One region of the Isoptericola sp. b408 genome, then DNA from elsewhere that is predicted to be linked to it. Evidence: predicted binding sites of a transcription regulator. Region 1 holds the regulator's gene; the other holds the start of a gene.

Region 1 (9,316 bases):
TCGCCGCTGCCGAGCAGCGCCACCATCGGCACGTGCGGGGGGACGACGACGCGATGCTCGGTGGCGTGCCGCGGGTGGTCGGTCAGGGAGCGGTCGGAGGCGGGGGACGTCATGCTCAGGCGGGACTCCATCCCAGCTGGGTGCCGGCCAGGACGTGGCCGTGCACGTGGAAGACGCTCTGGCCCGCACGCGGGCCGGAGTTGAAGATGAACCGGTACTGGCCGTCGGCGAGGTCGTGCGCGATCTCGTCGGCGACGGCGACGACCTCGGCGAGCAGCTCCGGGTCGGCGGCGGCCAGGACGGACACGTCGCCGTGGTGCTCCTTGGGCACGACGAGCACGTGCACCGGCGCCTGCGGGTCGATGTCCCGGAACGCCAGGACCCGCTCGGTGTCGGCCACGACGTCGGCCGGCTGCAGGCCGGCGACGATCTTGCAGAAGAGGCAGTCCGCCTCGGTCTCCGTCGTCATGCGTCCACGCTACCGCCAGCGGCCCAGCCGGTCGCTCAGGAGCGCCACGGCGACGGGACCCGCCGTGGAGGTACGCAGCACGTGCGGGCCGAGCCGTGCCGTCACGGCGCCGGCGTCGGTGAGCGCGCTGACCTCCTCCGTGGAGATCCCGCCCTCGGGGCCGACGACGAGCGCCAGCTCGGGAGGCGCGTCCGCGCCGAGAGCCGGCTCCGGGAGCGCGACGTCGGCGAGCGGTGTCGTGGCCTCCTCGTGCAGGACGACGACGGCACCGCCCGCGGCGACGACGTCGCGCACCCGGGCGGCCAGCGTCCGCGTGGTGACGTGCTCCTCCACCGGCGGCAGCCACGCGCGGCGGGACTGCTTGACCGCCGCGAGCACGGTGGCGGCCCACTTGGCGCGCGCCTTCTCGGCCCGCGGTCCGCGCCAGACGACGACGGACCGGTCGGCCTGCCAGGGCACGACGGCGTCGACCCCGACCTCGACCGCGGCCTCGACCGCCTGGTGGTCGCGGTCGCCCTTGGCCAGCGCCTGCACGAGGGTCAGGCGCACGGCCGGCGCCGGTTCGTGCCGCACGTCCTCGACGCGCAGGGCGACCTCGCCGCCGTCGACCGTCTCGACGACGCCGAGCACGCGGGTGCCCGCGCCGTCGACCACGTCGACCCGCTCACCGGCGCGCCGTCGCTGGACGACGCCGGCGTGCCGCCCCTCCGCCCCGCCGAGGACGTAGGTCGCCCCCGGGGCCAGGGAGGCCGGCACGCCGTGGTCGACGAAGACCGGTGCGCTCACGACGTCGCGCCTAGCGCCCGGCGAACTTGTCCCGCAGCCGCGAGAACACGCCCGGGTGGGCCGCGGCCAGCCGCGGGTCGGGGCGTTCCTCGCCGCGCAGGTTCGCCAGCCGGCGCAGCAGCTCGGTCTGCTCCTCGTCGAGGGAGGTCGGCACCTGGACCTCGACGTGGACGTTGAGGTCGCCGCGACCGTTGCCGTGCAGGTGCCCCACGCCGAGGCCCTTGAGGGTGACGATCTCGCCGGGCTGGATGCCCGGACGCAGGTCGATCTCCTGCTGGCCGTCGAGGGTGGACAGCTCGAGCACGGTGCCCAGCGCGGCCGCGGTCATCGGCACCGGCAGGGTGCAGTGCAGGTCGTCGCCGCGGCGCACGAACGTGTCGTGGGCCTTCTCCCGGATCTCGACGTACAGGTCGCCCGCCGGACCACCGCCCGGCCCGACCTCGCCCTGGGCGGCGAGCTTGATCCGGGTCCCGGTGTCCACGCCCGCGGGGACGTTGACCGTCAGCGAGCGACGCGAGCGCACCCGGCCCTCGCCGGAGCACTCCGCGCAGGGCTCGGGGATGATCGTGCCGAAGCCCTGGCAGGCCGCGCAGGGCGCCGTCGTCATGACCTGGCCGAGGAACGACCGGGCCACGCGCTGGACGTTGCCCTGGCCGTGGCAGACCTCGCAGGTCCGCACGTCGGTCCCGGGCCGGCACCCGTTGCCGCCGCAGGTGCCGCACACCACGGCGGTGTCGACCTGCAGCTCGCGCTTGCCGCCGAACGTGGCCTCGGAGAGGTCGATGTCCATGCGCACCAGCGCGTCCTGGCCGCGCCGGGCCCGCGGCACGGGACCGCTGGCCTGGCCGCCGCCGAAGAACGTCTCGAAGATGTCCTGGAAGCCGAAGCCCTGGCCGAAGCCGGCTCCGGCGCCGCCGCCGGGTGCGCTCGGGTCGACGCCCAGGTCGTACTGCTCGCGCTTCTCGCGGTTCGACAGCACCTCGTAGGCCCGGGCGACGTCCTTGAACCTCTCCTCGCCCTCGGCACCCGCGACGTCGGGGTGGAGCTCGCGCGCCATGCGGCGATAGGCCTTCTTGATCTGCTCGGGAGTGGCGTCACGCTCGACGCCGAGGATCTCGTAGTAGTCGGTCACAGGTCTCTCTTCGGTGACGTGGAGAAGTCTGGTCAGGGATACCGGTGGTCAGTTCGGCAGCACGCGGGACAGGTAGCGTGCCACGGCGCGGACCGAGGCGATGGTGCCCGGGTAGTCCATGCGGGTGGGGCCGATGGACCCGAGGGAGGCGACGGTGTCGCCGTCGCTACCGTAACCGGAGGCGACGACGGAGGTCTCGGTGAGACCGTCGAGCCGGTTCTCGTGCCCGATCCGCACCCCGACCCCGTCGGTCGCCATCTCGGTGAGGAGCCCGAGCAGCACCACCTGCTCCTCGAGCGCCTCGAGGACGGGGCTCAGCCCCTGCTCGAACGTGGCGCCGGACCGGGCCAGGTTGGCCGTGCCGGCCAGCACGATCCGCTCCTCGTTCTCCTCCCCGAGCGTCTCGACGACGAGGTCCGCCACCGCCTGGGCCACGCCGCTGAGGCGCGGGCCCACGGACTCGACCACGCCGGCGAACACGCCGGTGAGGTCGGCGAGGCGCTTGCCGGCGGCGGCCGCGTTGAACCGGGCCCGCAGCTCGCCGATGGTGCCCTCGTCGAGGTCCGTGCCGGCATCCGTCCCGTCCGGTCGCACCGGCAGCTCGCAGTAGCGCTGCTCGACGCGGCCGGTGTCGGTGATGACCACGACGAGGATCCGGGAGTCCGCCACGGGCACGAGCTCGAGGTGGCGCAGCCCGGACCGCCGCAGCGACGGGTACTGCACGACGGCGACCTGCCCGGTGAGCTGGGCGATGAGCCGCCCCGCGCGCGTCAGGACGTCGTCGAGGTCGATCGCCTCGGACAGGAAGGCCTCGATGGCCCGCTTCTGGGGGACGTTGAGGGGCCGGACCTCGGCGAGCCGGTCGACGAACACCCGGTACCCGGCGTCCGTGGGCACCCGGCCGGCCGACGTGTGCGGCTGGGCGATGTACCCGGCGTCCTCCAGCGCGGCCATGTCGTTGCGGATCGTGGCCGGGGAGACACCGAGACGGTGACGCTCGGTGAGCATGCGCGACCCGACGGGTTCGCGCGTGGTGACGTAGTCCTCGACGATGGCGCGCAGCACCTCGAGCCGACGTTCCTCGCTCACTTCTCGACCTCCCCTCGCTCGGCGCCCCGGGGGGTTTAGCACTCTCCAGGGCTGAGTGCCATCTTACGCGGTTCGTGCGACGGTCCGGCGTCACCCGCCCGTCACCGGTGAGGTACGTCATGCCCGCCCCCGTCGCCGGGCCCCGTCCCCGTGTGCTGTCGACGCTCGTCCGCCCGCGGCACCGCCGGACCGGGGCGGTCCGTCCCGCCCGAGGCGTGCCGTCCCGCAGGCTGGCAGCATGTCCCCATGAGGGTCAGCCAGGTCCCCCTGGTCGGGCGCCGGCCCGAGCTCGCCGCGCTGCGCGAGGCCCTCGACGGTGCCACGCACGGCGCGGGGCGATGCCTCGTCGTGGCCGGTGAGGCCGGGATCGGCAAGACGCGCCTCGTCGAGGAGCTCCTCGACGGCGTCGACACCGGCACGACCCTCGTGGCCCGGGGCCAGTGCGCCGACTCCGGCGCGGGCCCCGTCCCCTACGCCGGGCTCGACGGCGTGCTGCGGGACCTGGTCGGCGCGCTCGGTGAGGAGGCGGTGCTGGACGCCGCCGGCCCCGCGGCGGACGCCCTCGGCGTGATCCTGCCCCGGCTGGTGACCGTGCGGCCCGGCGTCGACGGCGGCCGCGTACCGGAGGTGCTCACCGACCTGATGACGACGGTCTGCGCCCGCCGGACGGTCGTGGTCGTCGTCGAGGACCTGCACTGGTCCGACGACGTCACGCGGACCACCGTCGCGCGGCTCGCCCGCGCCGCCCCGTCCACCCACCTGCTCGTGCTGGTCACCTACCGCAGCGACGACGTCGGCCGGCGCCACCCGCTGCGCACCACCCTGGCCGAGCTCGACCGGGCTCGGCTCGCCGAACGGGTCGAGGTGCCGCGCCTCGCCGACCCGGAGGTCGTCGAGCTCGCACGCGCCGTGCTCCCCGACGCACCGGCCGGCGCGGACCGGACCGGCGCCGGGGGCCTGGGCGAGCTGGTCGTGCGTGCCGAGGGCGTGCCCTTCTACGTCGAGGAGCTCGCCTGCTGCTACGACGGTGACATCCCCGTCTCGCTGCGTGACGTCCTGCTGCTGCGCTACGCGGGCCTGTCGGAGGCGGCGCAGGCGTTCTGCCGGGTGGTCGCCGCCGGCGGGGTCCGCGCCGGCCGTGACGTGCTGGCCGCCGTCCTGGGCGACGAGGCGCTCGAGCGGGCCGAACCCGCTGCGCGCGAGGCCGTCGACGCCCTGGTCCTGCAGGCCGACCCCGACGGCTACGGGTTCCGTCACGCCCTGATGCAGGAGGCCGTCGAGGCGGAGCTGCTGCCCACCGAGCGGCGGCGGCTGCACGCGGCCTACGCCGAGGCGCTGGCCACCGGTCCGGCCACCGTGCCGCGGCTGGTCGAGCAGGCCGACCACTGGTGGCACGCCCGTGTGCCGGACCGCGCCCTGGCCGCCGCCGTGACCGGCCTGGACGCCGCCGCGAACGACGTCGCCCCGGCGGCTGCCGTCCGGCTCGGGGAACGGGCTCTCGAGCTGTGGGACACCGTGCCGGACGCGGCGGACGTCACCGGGACCACGCACCACGACCTGCTCGTGCGGGTCGCCGAGGCCGAGACCGTCGCGACCCACGTCGACCGGGCCCTGGCGCTGGCACGTCAGGCGTTGGACGAGTGGCCCGCCGACGACCCCGCGGGCCGGGCCCGCACCCTCGGGCTCGTGGCGGTGCAGCAGCTGCGCGCGGGCGACGTCGCGGGCCTGGACCGGACCCGGGAGGCGCTCGCGGCGGCACCGCAGGACGACCTCGGGACGCTCGCCGGGCTGCTGCGCCTGGACGCCCGCGCCAAGATGCTCGCCGGCCGCTTCCAGGAGGCGGTCGCGGCCGCCGGGCGCGGCTACGAGGCCGCGACGGCCGCGGGCGACCGCTCCACCGCCGCGCTGCTGCTGAACACCAGCGGTCTCGCCCGGCTGAGCGCGGGCGACCCGGGCGGCCTCGACGAGCTCGAGGAGTCCCGCCGCCTCTCCGGGGACGACTGGGCCGGGCGGGCCCACTACTTCACCAACCTCTCCGACCACCAGCTCCGGCTCGGCCGGTTCGCCGAGGCGCTGCGGACCGCCTCCGCCGGTGCCGAGGTCGGCCGCGCCGGGGGATCCGGCTGGAGCAGCCGCGCGATGCTGGAGGGCAACGTCGCCGAGGCCCTCATCGGGCTCGGCCGCTGGGAGGAGGCCGACGCCTGGTACCGGCGGGCCACGAACGAGGTCTCGCCGAGCGCCTGGGCCGTCTACCTCGCCGAACGATGGACGTGGCTCACGCTGTGGCGCGGGGACGTCGAGACCGCCCAGGCGATGGGGCGACGCCACCGGGCCGTGTGGCTGCGGTTCGCCGAGGTGGAGATGCAGGTCCGGGGTCGGGCCCCGGCCACGCTGGCCGAGCTGGCCCTCGCGCGCGACGACGTCGACGACGCGCTCGACCTGGTCCGGCACGCCGCCGACCCCGGTCGGCTGTCCGGGGCGTACGCCCTGACGGTGCTGGCGGTCGCCGCCCGGGTGCTCGCCCGGGCCCGCGCCGCCGGCCGGGCGGTCGACGTCGGACCGTACGAGGAGGCCCTGGCCGCCGCCGCCTTCTGGCCGACCCACCGGTTGTGGGCGACGGTGTTCGCCGCCGAGCTGGGCCGGACCCCGTGGCCCGAGGTCAGCGCGTTCGGTCCCGACGACGGCGCCCCGGCACACCTGCGCCCCTACGCCCTCGTGCGCGAGGGCGAGCACCGGCTCGCGGCGGGCGACAAGGCTCGCGCGCGCGAACTGCTCGGTGACGCCGCGGAGGCCGCGCGCGACGTCGGTGCCGGCTCCCTGCTGGCCCGGGCGACCTCGCTGCTGCACGACGCGGGACTCGCGGCACCGACCCGGCGCCGGCCGGCCGAGGCCGGCGCCGACCCGCTGACCGACCGGGAGCGCCAGGTGCTGGAGCTGGTCGCCGAGGGACTGACGAACGGGCAGATCGCCGAGCGGCTGTTCATCTCCCGCAAGACGGCGTCGGTGCACGTCTCGGCCATCCTGCGCAAGCTCGGCGTCACGAGCCGCACCGAGGCCGCCGTCGTGGCCCGGTCCACGGCGCACCCCGCCTGACCCTCCGGGTACCTCAGACGGGCGCCGCCCCGGGCCGGCGGGTACCTCAGGCCTGTCGAGCGACGCGCCGGCGAAGACCGGTCGGATGCCCGATCCACGCCCCTACCTCAGGGACCGAACCTGGAGTCATCGCGAGCCACCCCGGCCCGCCGACCAAGGAGGGTCACCATGTCCCCGGAGCAGTTCCACCAGATGTACCGCCTCCAGGAGGCCGAGGTCGTCCGCGAGGCCGAGCACCGCCGTCAGGCGGCCGAGCGCGGCGAGCGGACGGCACCGGCGCACCGCCGGCACCCCGCCACGGCCCCGCGCCCCCGCGTGCTGGTGGCCCTCGACCGCCTGCGCATGGCTCGGGCCCGTGCGGTCCGCGCAGCCTGAGGCGTACCGCCCCGGGGGCTGGCAGCATGACTTCATGAGGGTCAGCCGGGTCCCGCTGATCGGCCGCGAGAGCGAGCTCGCGACGTTGCGTGGCCTCCTCGACGAGGCCGCGCACGGCGACGGCCAGTGCGTGATCGTGGGTGGCGAGGCCGGGATCGGCAAGACGCGCCTCGTCGAGGAGCTCCTCGACGGGTCCGCTGCCGACCCGGCCTTCGTCCTGCGGGGCCAGTGCGCCGACTCCGGCGCCGGTCCCGTGCCCTACGCCGGGCTCGCGGGTCTGCTGCGGGACGCCGTCGCCGCGCTGGGGGCCGAGGCCACGCTGGAGGCCGCCGGACCGGCGGCGGACGCCCTCGGCGTCGTGCTCCCCGAGCTGGTCGAGGTCCGGGCGGACGGGGAGGCCGGACGCCTCCCGGAGGCCTTCGCCGCACTGCTCACCACGCTCGCCGGGCGACGGCCCGTCGTGGTCGTGATCGAGGACCTGCACTGGTCCGACGACGCCACCCGCGGCTGCCTGGCCCGCCTCGCGCGCACCGCCCCGGGCCGCCGGCTGCTGGTGGTGGTCACGTACCGCAGCGACGACGTCGGACGGACCCACCCCCTGCGGACCCTGCTCGCGGAGATCGAGCGGGCCCGGCTCGCCACCCGGATCGAGGTCCCGCGGCTCGCCGCCCACGACGTCGTCGCCCTGTTCCGGGCGCACCTCGACGCCGGAGCCGTCGACCTCGAGGAGGTCGTCGACCGCAGCCAGGGTGTGCCGTTCTACGTCGAGGAGCTCGCCACCGGGGTCGGCGTCACCCTGCCGGACTCGGTGCGCGACCTGATGCTCCTGCGGTACTCACGCCTCGGCCGCCAGGCGCAGGAGTTCTGCCGCACCGTGGCCGCCGCCGGGCAGAGCGTCGGGCACGAGCTGCTCGCCGCGGCGCTCGGCGACGAGGCCGTCCGGGAGACCGAGCCCGCCGCCCGCGAGGCCGTCGAGGCCGGGGTCCTCGTCGTCGACGCCGACGGCTACCGGTTCCGGCACGCCCTCATGCAGGAGGCCGTGGCCACCGAGCTGCTGCCCAGCGAGAGCCGACGCCTGCACACCGCCTACGCCCGCGCCCTGGAGACCCGGCCGGCCACCATCGCCCGCCTCGCGGAGATCGCGGACCACTGGTGGCGTGCCCGCGTGCCGGACCGGGCGCTCGCCGCGTGCGTGGCGGGCCAGGCCGCGGCCGGCGAGTACGCGGCGACGTCCACGGCCGTCGCCCTGGGCGAGCGGGCGCTCGAGCTGTGGGACCTGGTCGCGGACCCCGAGGGGGTCACGGGCACCACCCACGCCGAGCTCATGCGACGGGTGGCCTGGGCCCTGCACGTCGGGTCCCAGGCCGAGCGTGCGCTCGCGCTCGCCCGCCAGGCCCTCGCCGAGTGGCCGCCCGACGACCCGGCCGGCCGCGTCTCCGCCTACGTGACGCTGTCGACGGCCGCCGAGGTCACCGGGTCCGACGAGGGCCGGCGCCTGCTCGACCACGCCCTGGAGGAGATCCCGGACGACGACGTCGCCGGGCGCGCCGCCCTGCTCACCGAGTCCGCCCGGGGCGCGATGATGGAAGGGCACGAGGAGCGGGCCATCGAGCTCGCCAACCAGGGTCTGGCCGCCGCCGAGGAGGCCGGGGACCGCAGGCTGCAGGCGCGCTGCTACAACATCCGGGCGGTCAGCCGCGTGGTCACCGGCGACCTGGACGGGCTCGAGGACTTCGCCCTCGACCGTGAGCTCGCCGGCGACGACTGGGACGCGCTGATGAAGCACTTCGTCAACGCCTCCGAGGCCACCCTGCGCGTCGGCAGGGCGCACCGGGCGCTGGAGATCGCCGAGGAGGGCGCCACCCGGGCGCGCGAGCGCGGCACCGGGATCGGGATGCGGTCGCGCATCGAGGGCAACGGCATCGAGGCCTTGATCGACCTCGGCCGCTGGGACGAGGCGGCCGCCTGGTTCGAGCGGACCGTCCCCCTCATGGGCCGCAGCGTCTTCACGGTCACCCTCACCGAGCTGTGGGCCTGGCTCCTGCTGTGGCGCGGCGAGGTCGAGCAGGCGGAGTCCGTGGTCCGGACCTACCGGGCGTCCTGGGAACGGCACGGCCGGATCGAGCTGCAGGTGCGCTCGCTGCTCACCACCACGCTGGCGGACCTGGCCCTGGAGCGCGGGGACGTGGACGAGGCCCTCGGCGCCGTGGCGGACGCCGTGGCCGACCCCCTGCAACGCCGGTCGGCGTCGTCGCTGCTGCCGATCCTCGGGATCGCGGCCCGGGCGCTGGCCGCCGCACGGGCCGCCGGGCAGGAGGTGGACAGCACGCCCTACCGCGAGGCGCTCGCCGACTGCGCCGGGTGGCCGACCC
Region 2 (9,316 bases), on a different contig from region 1:
CCTCGACCCCGGCGACGAGGTGCTCGTGGCCACCGACGCGCGGCGCAAGGAGGTCTACTGGGCCCGGTACCGCGTCGTGGCGCACGAAGGTCCGCACGGTGTGCCGGTCGTCGCGGTGGAGCGCGGTCCGGAGGTCGGCCGGGCGGCCGACGTGGCGGCCTCCCAGCTCGACCCGCCGACGGCGGACGGCGCCCGGCTCGCCGTCGTGGGCGAGGGTGCGGGTCTCTACCCGGACCACCTGGTGGCCGACGAGGACGCCCCCGTCCTGCCGGACGCGACCGTGCTCGCCCGGCTGGCCCTGGCCCGTCGGGCCGAGGGCGTCGACCAGCCGACCGAGCCGCTGTACCTGCGCCGTCCGGACGTGCAGGAGCCGGCCGGGGCCAAGCGCGCCACCGGGGGAGCGGCATGACGGACCGTCCCGTGTCGGTGCGGCTGCGGCCGCTGGTGAGCAGCGACTTCGACCGGATCCTCCAGCTCGAGCACGAGCTGTTCGGACCGGGGGCGTGGACGTACGGCATGCTGGCCGACGAGCTGGCCGGGCTCGGGCGCTGGTACGTCGTGGCGGAGCTCGACGGTCCGGACGCCGTGGGGCTCGGGCCGGGACGACGTCCCGTGGTCGGGTACGCCGGGTTGTGGTTCGACGGTGACGTCGCCCAGGTGATGACCATCGGCACGGCCCGTGAGTACCAGGGGCGCGGCGTGGGCCGGCGACTCCTGCAGGCTCTCGTGGACCGGTCGCGACAGCTGCGTGCCGAGGCGCTGCTGCTCGAGGTCGCCGTGGACAACGACAGCGCGCTCGCGCTCTACGGGCAGTTCGGGTTCGAGCAGCTCGGCCTCCGCAAGCGCTACTACCAGCCGGAGGGCACGGACGCCTACACGATGCGTCTGGACCTGTCGGTCCCCGAGGACCCCTCGCCGGGCACGCGGGCGACGACCGGTGCCGGCGGTGCCGCGTGACGCGCCGGGTGACGTCCCCGGCACGTGACCGGGTGCTCGTCGACGCGGACACGGTCGCCGCCGACCTGCAGCTCGGCGGCCTGCAGGACCCGTTCGGCGGCGCGCCGTTGCTGCTGGACGTGCGTTGGGCGCTGGGCCGGACCGACGGTCTGGACCGCTACGAGGCCGGTCACCTGCCGGGTGCGGTCTACGTGGACCTCGAGGCCGAGCTCGCCGCGGTGCCGTCGCCGGAGGCCGGACGGCACCCGCTGCCGTCCGCCGCGGAGTTCCAGGAGTCCGCCCGGGGGTGGGGTGTCTGCTCCGACTCCCGCGTCGTGGTGTACGACGAGGTGGGCGGCACCTCCGCCGCCCGGGCGTGGTGGCTGCTGCGCTGGTTCGGTCACGACGCCGTGCGCATCCTCGACGGCGGGCTCGAGGCGTGGCGCCGGGCGGGCCACCCCCTCGAGGTCGGGATCACCCGCCGGGTGCCCGGCGACATGGTGGCGCACCCCGGGGGCATGCCGGTGCTGGACGCCGACGACGCGGCGGACCTGGCGACCTCGGGTGTGCTCCTCGACGCCCGGGCCGCCGAGCGGTACCGCGGCGAGGTCGAACCCGTCGACCCGCAGGCGGGCCACATCCCGGGCGCCGTCTCGGCGCCGACGACGGAGAACCTGGACGACGAGGGCGCCTTCCGCAGCGAGGCGGAGCTGCGTGCCCGGTTCACCTCCCTCGGGGTGAGGCCGGACGCGACGGTGGGCGTCTACTGCGGGTCCGGGGTGACCGCGGCGCACGAGATCGCCGCCCTGGCGTCGATCGGCGTGCCGGCGGCCCTCTACCCGGGGTCCTGGTCCCAGTGGTCGAACGACCCGGGCCGCCCGGTCGCCGTCTCCTGACGCAGGGCTCCCAGCACCCGCGACAACGCTGTGGGTATGAGATCGGCAGCCCCGAACCCGTCCGGGGCTGCCGATCTCATACCCACAGCAGAGGGCGGTCTCAGAGGGTGCGGGAGACCTGCCCCAGGTCGAGGCGCGGCCCGCGGGGGTGCGGCGAGCCCTCGCCGTCGGCCTCGCCGACGTTGACGACCATCAGCGACCGCCAGCCGGACTCCGCGAAGAACTCCCGGTCGATGCCGTCGGCGTCCATGCCGTCCATGGGCCCGGCCGCGAGACCGGCGGCGCGCAGCGCGACGATCAGGTACCCGGCCTGCAGCAGGGCGTTCTTGCGCGCCATCTGCTCGCGGACCTCCGTCGCCGGGGCGAGCTGCTCGCGGATCCCGGGGTAGACCGGGAAGAGCTCGTCGAGGTGCTCGTGGAAGGCCGGGTCGGCGGCCAGGACGAGGGAGACCGGCGCGGCCTCGACCTTCGCCTTGTTGCCGCCGCCCATGTGCTCGACCAGCCGCTGCTTCGCCTCGGGGCTGCGCACGACCAGCAGGCGCAGGGGCAGGGTGTTCATCGCGGTCGGACCGAGCTTGGCCAGGTCCCACGCGGCCTGCAGCTGAGCGTCGGTGACCTCGGCGCCGGTCCACTGCGAGGTGGAGCGGGCGTGACGGAAGAGGCGGTCGGCGGACGCCTCGTCGACGGCGAGGGTGGCGGTCTCGAGCAGGGTGTCGGTCATGTCCGTGGGGAACCGTCCATGCGTTCGCATGATTCCTGGCGGCCGGCGTGGCGTTGGTCACGACGGTTCCGGAGCGGGGCCGGCGGTGGTGACAGAATGTGGGCCATGGCTGATCCCCTGGTCCTCGGCATCGAGACGTCCTGCGACGAGACCGGTGTCGCCCTGGTGCGCGGAGACGAGCTCCTGTTCGACGCCGTGGCGAGCTCCATGGACGAGCACGCCCGCTACGGCGGCATCATCCCGGAGGTGGCCAGCCGTGCCCACCTCGAGGCGATGACCCCCACGATCCGGCGGGCGCTCGGCGAGGCCGACGTCGACCTGTCGGAGATCGACGCCGTCGCGGTCACCGCCGGTCCTGGCCTGGTGGGCCCGCTGACGATCGGTGCCAGCGCGGCCAAGGCGCTCTCGATCGGTCTCGGCAAGCCGCTGTACGGCGTCAACCACGTCATCGGGCACGCGGCGGTGAACCAGCTCGTCGACGGGCCGTTCACCGAGCGGTCGATGGCGCTGGTCGTCTCCGGCGGCCACAGCTCGCTGGTGCTCGTCGACGACATCGCCACGGACGTCACCGAGCTCGGCTCGACGCTCGACGATGCCGCGGGGGAGGCCTTCGACAAGGTCGGGCGGCTGCTCGGGCTGCCCTACCCGGGCGGCCCGCACATCGACCGGCTCGCGCGCGAGGGCGACCCGGAGGCGATCCGGTTCCCCCGCGGCCTGACGGCGCCGAAGGACCAGGCCAAGCACGCCTACGACTTCAGCTTCTCCGGCCTCAAGACGGCCGTCGCCCGCTGGGTCGAGGCCCGGCAGGACGCCGGCAAGGAGGTCCCCGTGGCCGACGTCGCGGCCTCCTTCGCCGCCGCCGTCGCGGACGTGCTCACCGCCAAGACCATCGCGGCCTGCCGTGCCCACGACGTCGGGACCCTCATCATCGGCGGCGGGTTCTCGGCCAACAGCCAGCTGCGGGACATGGCGGCCGAGCGATGCGCCGCGGCGGGGATCGACCTGCGCATCCCCCCGATCCGCTACTGCACCGACAACGGGGCGATGATCGCCGCGCTGGGCTCCGCCGTCGTGCGGGCGGGGCTGCCGCCGTCGGACCTGGACATCGGGGTGGACTCCTCGATGCCGCTGACGACCATCACGGTCTAGCGGCCGCGGGTCACTCCGCGGCGGACGGCGTCAGCGGGTGGCCGGCGTGCAGCTCGGCCACCAGGGAGCGCACCACGGCCTCGAGCCCGGTCTGGCCACCGCCGTGCGCCGCGGCCACGGCGCGCTGGCGCTGGTAGGAGGCGCCGTGGCGGACGATGTCCCGGATCCGGTCGAGCTCCGGGGCGCAGCCGAGACGTTCGGCCACGGGGGCCAGCTCCTCGAGCAGCCGGGGCAGCGCGTCGGTGAGGAGCTCCTCGTTCCCGTCGGCGTCCAGGATGATGATGGCGTCCATGCCGTAGCGGGCCGCCCGCCACTTGTTCTCGTGGACGAACCACCGCGGCATCGTCGGCAGCGGCCGGCCCTCGTCGAGCAGCGTCGAGAAGTGCTCGACCAGGCAGTGCACCAGGGCCGCGAGCGAGGCCAGCTCGGTCACGTTGGACGTGCCGTCGCAGATGCGGACCTCGACGGTGCCGAAGTGCGGGGCGGGCCGCACGTCCCACCGGACCTCGGTGAAGTCGTCGATGACGCCGGTCTTGAGCATGTCGGCGGTGTACCGCTCCAGCTCGCTCCACTCGGTGAACTGGTAGGGCAGCCCCGCCGTCGGCAGCTGCTGGAACAGCAGCGCACGCATCGAGGCGTAGCCGGTGTCGGCGGCGTCCCAGTACGGCGACGACGCCGAGAGCGCCTGCAGGTGCGCGACGTGGACCAGCAGCGAGCGCAGGATGGGCAGCACCTTGGCCCGGTCCTCGACGCCGACGTGCATGTGCACGCCGTAGACCACCTGCTGGCGGCCCCAGACCTGGGCGCGGTCGACCACGGTGGCGTACCGCTCCTTGTCGGTCACCTGCTGCTGCGACCAGGGCGCGAAGGGGTGGGTGCCGGCACCCATGAGCTCGGCCCGCATGGGGCGGATGACCTCCTGGACCCGGGCGAGCCCGTTCTCGAGGTCGGCGATCGCCCCGGGGACGGTGGCGCACACGTCCGAGACGATCTCCACGGTGTTGCGCAGGAACTCGGGCTTGACGTGCCGGGCCCGCGCGTCGGGGCCGAGCTCGGCCATGACGGCAGGGGCCACCTGGCGCAGGATGCCGGAGTCGGCGTCGACGAGCGCCAGCTCCCACTCGAGGCCGACGCTCGATCGCCGGGAGGGCTGGAACTCCAGGACCATGCAGCCATGCTTCCACGCGTGGTGGCGGTGCACCACGGGGCCGGGATCAGCCCCCCAGCGGCTCCACCACGAGGACGTGCTGACGCCCGGCGACGCGGGTCAGCACCAGCGTGGCCTCGGCGTCCCCCCGGAGGGAGAGCTGGGCCCGCAGCTGCTCGGGGGTCACGGCGGTGCCGCGTTTCTTCACGGTCAGCCGGCCGACGCCCCGTTCGCGCAGGTAGGCCTTGAGCCGTTTGAGGTTGAACGGCATGACGTCCAGCACCCGGTAGCCGGTGGCCAGCGGCGCGGTGCCCGGGGGAGGCGCCGCCGCCGGGGCGTCGGTGGTGACGTAGGCGATGGTCCGGTCCACCAGCCGGCCGTCGAGCTCGGCGGCGGCGTGCGCGACGAGCCCGGCGCGGACCACGGCCCCGTCCGGCTCGTACAGGTACGAGCCGACCGCCCCGACGTCGGGGGCGAGGTCGACGCCCTCGGCGCCGGGACGCACGAGCCGCGAGACGGTGCCGCCGTCCTCGGTGCGCAGGATCAGGGCGGAGCGTCCGGGGCCGTCGGGGGCGAGGGGCCCGAACCACAGGCCGGCCTCGACGACGTCGCCGTCCACGGAGACCCACTGGGTCTCGGCGTCCTCGGGCAGGCCCTGATGGCCGATGCCGGGGCCGACCTTGATGCCGACGGCGGGGACCTGGTCCCGCAGCCCCCACACGGCGTCCAGCGGCGGGGCCCAGGCCGACGGGTCGAACACGCGCCGGCCGCCGCGCGTCCGGCGGGCCGGGTCGGCGTACACCCCGTCGACGCCCTCGGCGACCAGGTCCAGCGCCAGCCCGTCCCCGTGGCGGACCTCGGCCTCGGGAAAGGCTCGCAGGTTCACGGTCGCCAGCGCGGCGGTGACCTCGTCGACGTCGGTGGCCAGCACCTGCAGGCCCACGCCCGCGAAGGCGAGGGCGTCGGCGCCGAGACCGCAGGTCAGGTCGGCGACCTTGTGCACCTCCGCGGCCAGGTACCGGCGGGCGTGCACGGCGGCGACGGTCAGCCGGGTCGCCTGCTCCAGCCCGTCCGGCGTGAACAGCATCCCGTCGGCGAACGGGCCGAGCTTGGCCCGGGCACGGGCGCGGAGCCGGGACTGCGTGAGGGCCGCGGCCGCGAGGTCCGGATCGACACCCTCGGCGCGCATCCGCGTCGCCAGGGCCATGGCCTGCGACTCCTCGTACGGGGGGAGGTCGTTGAGCAGGGTCCAGCCCTCGGGGCTGAGAAGCTTGCTGAGCGAGGCCACGTCCATCCGTCCATGCTCTCAGGCCGTCCCGACGGGACCGCTTCTGGCACTCGACTTGTCAGAGTGCTAAGGGCTGCCTAGATTTGGTCCCAGCGCACGCGCTGTGCCGGCACCCGCGACGACGGACAGCGGCCGGGCGCGACCCAGTCAACGCTAGTCATCGCGAACAAGGAGGTCCGACGTGTCGGTCCCCATCAAGCCGCTCGAGGACCGGATCGTCGTCAAGGCCGTCGAGGCCGAGACCACGACCGCTTCCGGCCTGGTCATCCCGGACACCGCCAAGGAGAAGCCCCAGGAGGGCGAGGTCCTGGCCGTGGGTGACGGCCGCTTCAACGACAAGGGCGAGCGCGTCCCGGTCGACGTGAAGGTCGGCGACAAGGTCATCTACAGCAAGTTCGGCGGCACCGAGGTCAAGTACGCCGGGGAGGACTACCTGGTCCTGTCCTCGCGCGACATCCTCGCCGTCGTCGTCGGCTGACGCCGCGACGCCGGGCGGGAGCCCTGGCCTGACGGCCGGGTCCCCCTCCCCGCACGAGAGCCCCGCACCGATCCGGTGCGGGGCTCTCGTCGTCTGCTCGGACGGGGGCGCGGGCGAGGGGGTGCGACCGGCCGTCGACCGAGGTCGGTTCAGCTCGCCTTCTTGTGCTCGCGGTCGCGACCGCTGAGGATCGCCGACCGCTCGTCCTCGCTCAGGCCGCCCCAGACGCCGTACGGCTCCCGGACCCGCAGCGACTGCTCGCGGCACTCCATCATCACCGGGCAGCTGCGGCAGATCGCCTTGGCGGCCTCCGCGCGTCGTCGGCGGGTGGATCCGCGCTCACCCTCGGGGTGGAAGAAGAGGGTGTCGTCCGCGTCACGGCACGACCCCTGGTACTGCCACTCCCACAACTCCATAACCGGTCCTGGCAACCGCGAGATCTCCGTCATGGCGAACAACCTACAAGTTGTGCAGAAGTTGTTCAAGTAGCAGGTCGACCCGATTGAAGTGGGTGTGGGTGAAAAGGGGTGACCAGGGCCTGAACCGCTTGCTATCGCTTCATGACCAGGTTCGATGATCGATTCGGACTCAAGGTGAGACGGGCCACCCGGCGCGGTGGCGGTCCCGGGAACCCCTGGGCAGAATCGACGCATGACCCGTTCGCGACCCGTCCAGGATGCCGGGGCTACGCGTCCGTCCGGCCCCGGGCTCGCGGTCGCGGCCGTCGCGCGGCGCCTCGGCGTGGCCCCCGCCACGCTGCGCACGTGGGACCGTCGTTACGGTCTCGGCCCCTCGGACCGCACGGCCGGCTCCCACCGGCGCTACACCCCCGAGGACGTCGCCCGGCTGCTCGTCATGCGACGGCTCACGCTCGAGGGCGTCGCCCCCGTCGACGCCGCCCAGGCCGCCCTCGAGGCGGACGTCGACGAGCTCGAGGAGGCCCGTCGGTCCGCGCCGCCGAGCCCGCCCGAGGACGCGGCCGCCGACGAGGCCGAGGAGTCCGCGGACTCGGCGGACTCCGCCGCCCGAGCAGGGCGGGCCCACCTGCGGGCGCTGCCCGGTGGCGGCCAGGGAGGCCGCGGCGCCGGCGCGCAGCAGGGGCAGCAGGCGTCCGGCAGGGTCTCCGCCGTGGTGGACGCGGCGCTCGCCTACGACCAGGCGCGGTGCGACGACCTGGTGCGCATCCCGCCGCACGGCGACCCCGCCGCCTGGTGGGCGCAGCTGCTCGAACCGGCGTGGAGCCGCGTGGCCGAGCGGACCGTGCTGGCCGGGCCCGGCGCCGTCCCCGAGATCGTCCTCGCGACGGCCGCGCTGCAGGCGCTGCGATCCTTCACCGAGGCCTTCGAGCAGTCCGTGGTCCAGAACGGCGGGCCGCCGGCCAACCACCCCAGCCGGATGCGCAACATCGTGCTCATCTTCGCGGGTCCCGACGAGACCGTGCCGCTGTCCGCGCACGCCCTCGCCGCCGCGCTGACGGCCAAGGGCAAGACGGCGCGGATCGTCACCGGGCCGGCCAGTGCCCGGCGGTCCCTGGAGCTGGTCACGATGGTGCGGCCCGCCGCGCTGGTCCTGGCCACCGGGCAGCGTCGACCGGACCTCGACGTCGTGCACGCCGTGCACGACGGGTTCCCCGAGCTGCCGATCTTCGTCGGGCTGCGACGGGACGACGCCGCCAGCGAGCTGCCGCTGGCCGCCCAGGTCCAGCGCGTGCGCTCCTTCACCGGCCTGCTGCACGAGGTCCTGGCGGTCATCGGCGCCTGACCCGGCCGGCCGGCCGGGGCGTCGGCGGGAGGCGCCGCGGTGTGACGGAGACCGCGGCTGACCCCTCCGTGCGCGCCGTAGACTCGGGACATGACGGAGACGACCTCGCCCGCCCACGATCCGTTCGGCTTCCTGGGGCTGACCTATGACGACGTCCTCCTGCTGCCCGGCTACTCGGACCTGGCGCCCTCGGACATCGACACCACCTCGCGCCTGACGCGGGAGATCTCGCTACGGACCCCGCTCGTCTCCGCCGCGATGGACACGGTGACCGAGTCCCGGATGGCCATCGCGATGGCCCGGCAGGGCGGTCTGGGCGTGCTGCACCGCAACCTCTCGATCGAGGACCAGGCGTACCAGGTGGACCTGGTCAAGCGGACGCAGACGGGGATCATCTCGAACCCCGTGACGATCGGTCCGGACGCCACCCTGGAGCAGCTCGACCAGCGGGCGGGGGAGTACCGGGTCTCCGGGTTCCCCGTGCTGGACGAGGCCGGCCGTCTCGTCGGCATCGTCACGAACCGCGACCTGCGCTTCACCCCGGTGGCCGAGTGGGCGGAGACGACCGTCGCCGACGTCATGACCCGGCAGCCGTTGATCACCGGCGACGCCGGCATCTCCCGCGAGGACGCCACCGCCCTGCTGCGCAAGCACAAGCTCGAGCGGCTCCCGCTGGTCGACGACGACGGACGCCTCGCCGGCCTCATCACGGTCAAGGACTTCGTCAAGTCCGAGCAGTTCCCCAACGCCTCCAAGGACTCCCAGGGCCGGCTCCTCGTCGGTGCCGCCATCGGCTACTTCGGTGACGCGTGGCAGCGGGCCACGACGCTCATCGACGCCGGTGTCGACGTGCTCGTCGCCGACACGGCCCACGGCAACGTCCGCATGCTCATCGACATGGTGCGCGCGCTGAAGTCCGACCCGGCGACGCGCCACGTCC

The links. Region 1 encodes HrcA, which represses chaperone genes, less so after heat shock. Its sites were predicted from a motif close to TTNGCACTCGNNNNNNNCGAGTGCNAA; they were not measured.
Region 2: groES (co-chaperone GroES) is a predicted target of HrcA. The motif match lies at 6,181-6,207, and genes of this name have one in related genera.

Annotation. Positions count from the first base shown of each region.
Region 1 is NZ_JAUQYQ010000002.1:197,013-206,328, reverse strand. Features, by position in the region: gene Q6347_RS06555 (PhoH family protein) at 1-113, opposite strand, end outside; gene Q6347_RS06550 (histidine triad nucleotide-binding protein) at 116-469, opposite strand; gene Q6347_RS06545 (16S rRNA (uracil(1498)-N(3))-methyltransferase) at 479-1,255, opposite strand; gene dnaJ (molecular chaperone DnaJ) at 1,266-2,387, opposite strand; gene hrcA (heat-inducible transcriptional repressor HrcA) at 2,436-3,476, opposite strand; gene Q6347_RS06530 (LuxR family transcriptional regulator) at 3,723-6,569, shown strand; gene Q6347_RS06525 (hypothetical protein) at 6,738-6,944, shown strand; partial or broken gene Q6347_RS06520 (AAA family ATPase) at 6,979-9,316, shown strand, end outside.
Region 2 is NZ_JAUQYQ010000001.1:971,236-980,551, forward strand. Features, by position in the region: gene tsaB (tRNA (adenosine(37)-N6)-threonylcarbamoyltransferase complex dimerization subunit type 1 TsaB) at 1-409, shown strand, start outside; gene rimI (ribosomal protein S18-alanine N-acetyltransferase) at 406-957, shown strand; gene Q6347_RS04610 (sulfurtransferase) at 954-1,832, shown strand; gene Q6347_RS04615 (malonic semialdehyde reductase) at 1,933-2,553, opposite strand; gene tsaD (tRNA (adenosine(37)-N6)-threonylcarbamoyltransferase complex transferase subunit TsaD) at 2,659-3,702, shown strand; gene Q6347_RS04625 (glutamate--cysteine ligase) at 3,713-4,870, opposite strand; gene Q6347_RS04630 (class I SAM-dependent methyltransferase) at 4,917-6,143, opposite strand; gene groES (co-chaperone GroES) at 6,319-6,615, shown strand; gene Q6347_RS04640 (WhiB family transcriptional regulator) at 6,765-7,064, opposite strand; gene Q6347_RS04645 (MerR family transcriptional regulator) at 7,267-8,376, shown strand; gene guaB (IMP dehydrogenase) at 8,467-9,316, shown strand, end outside.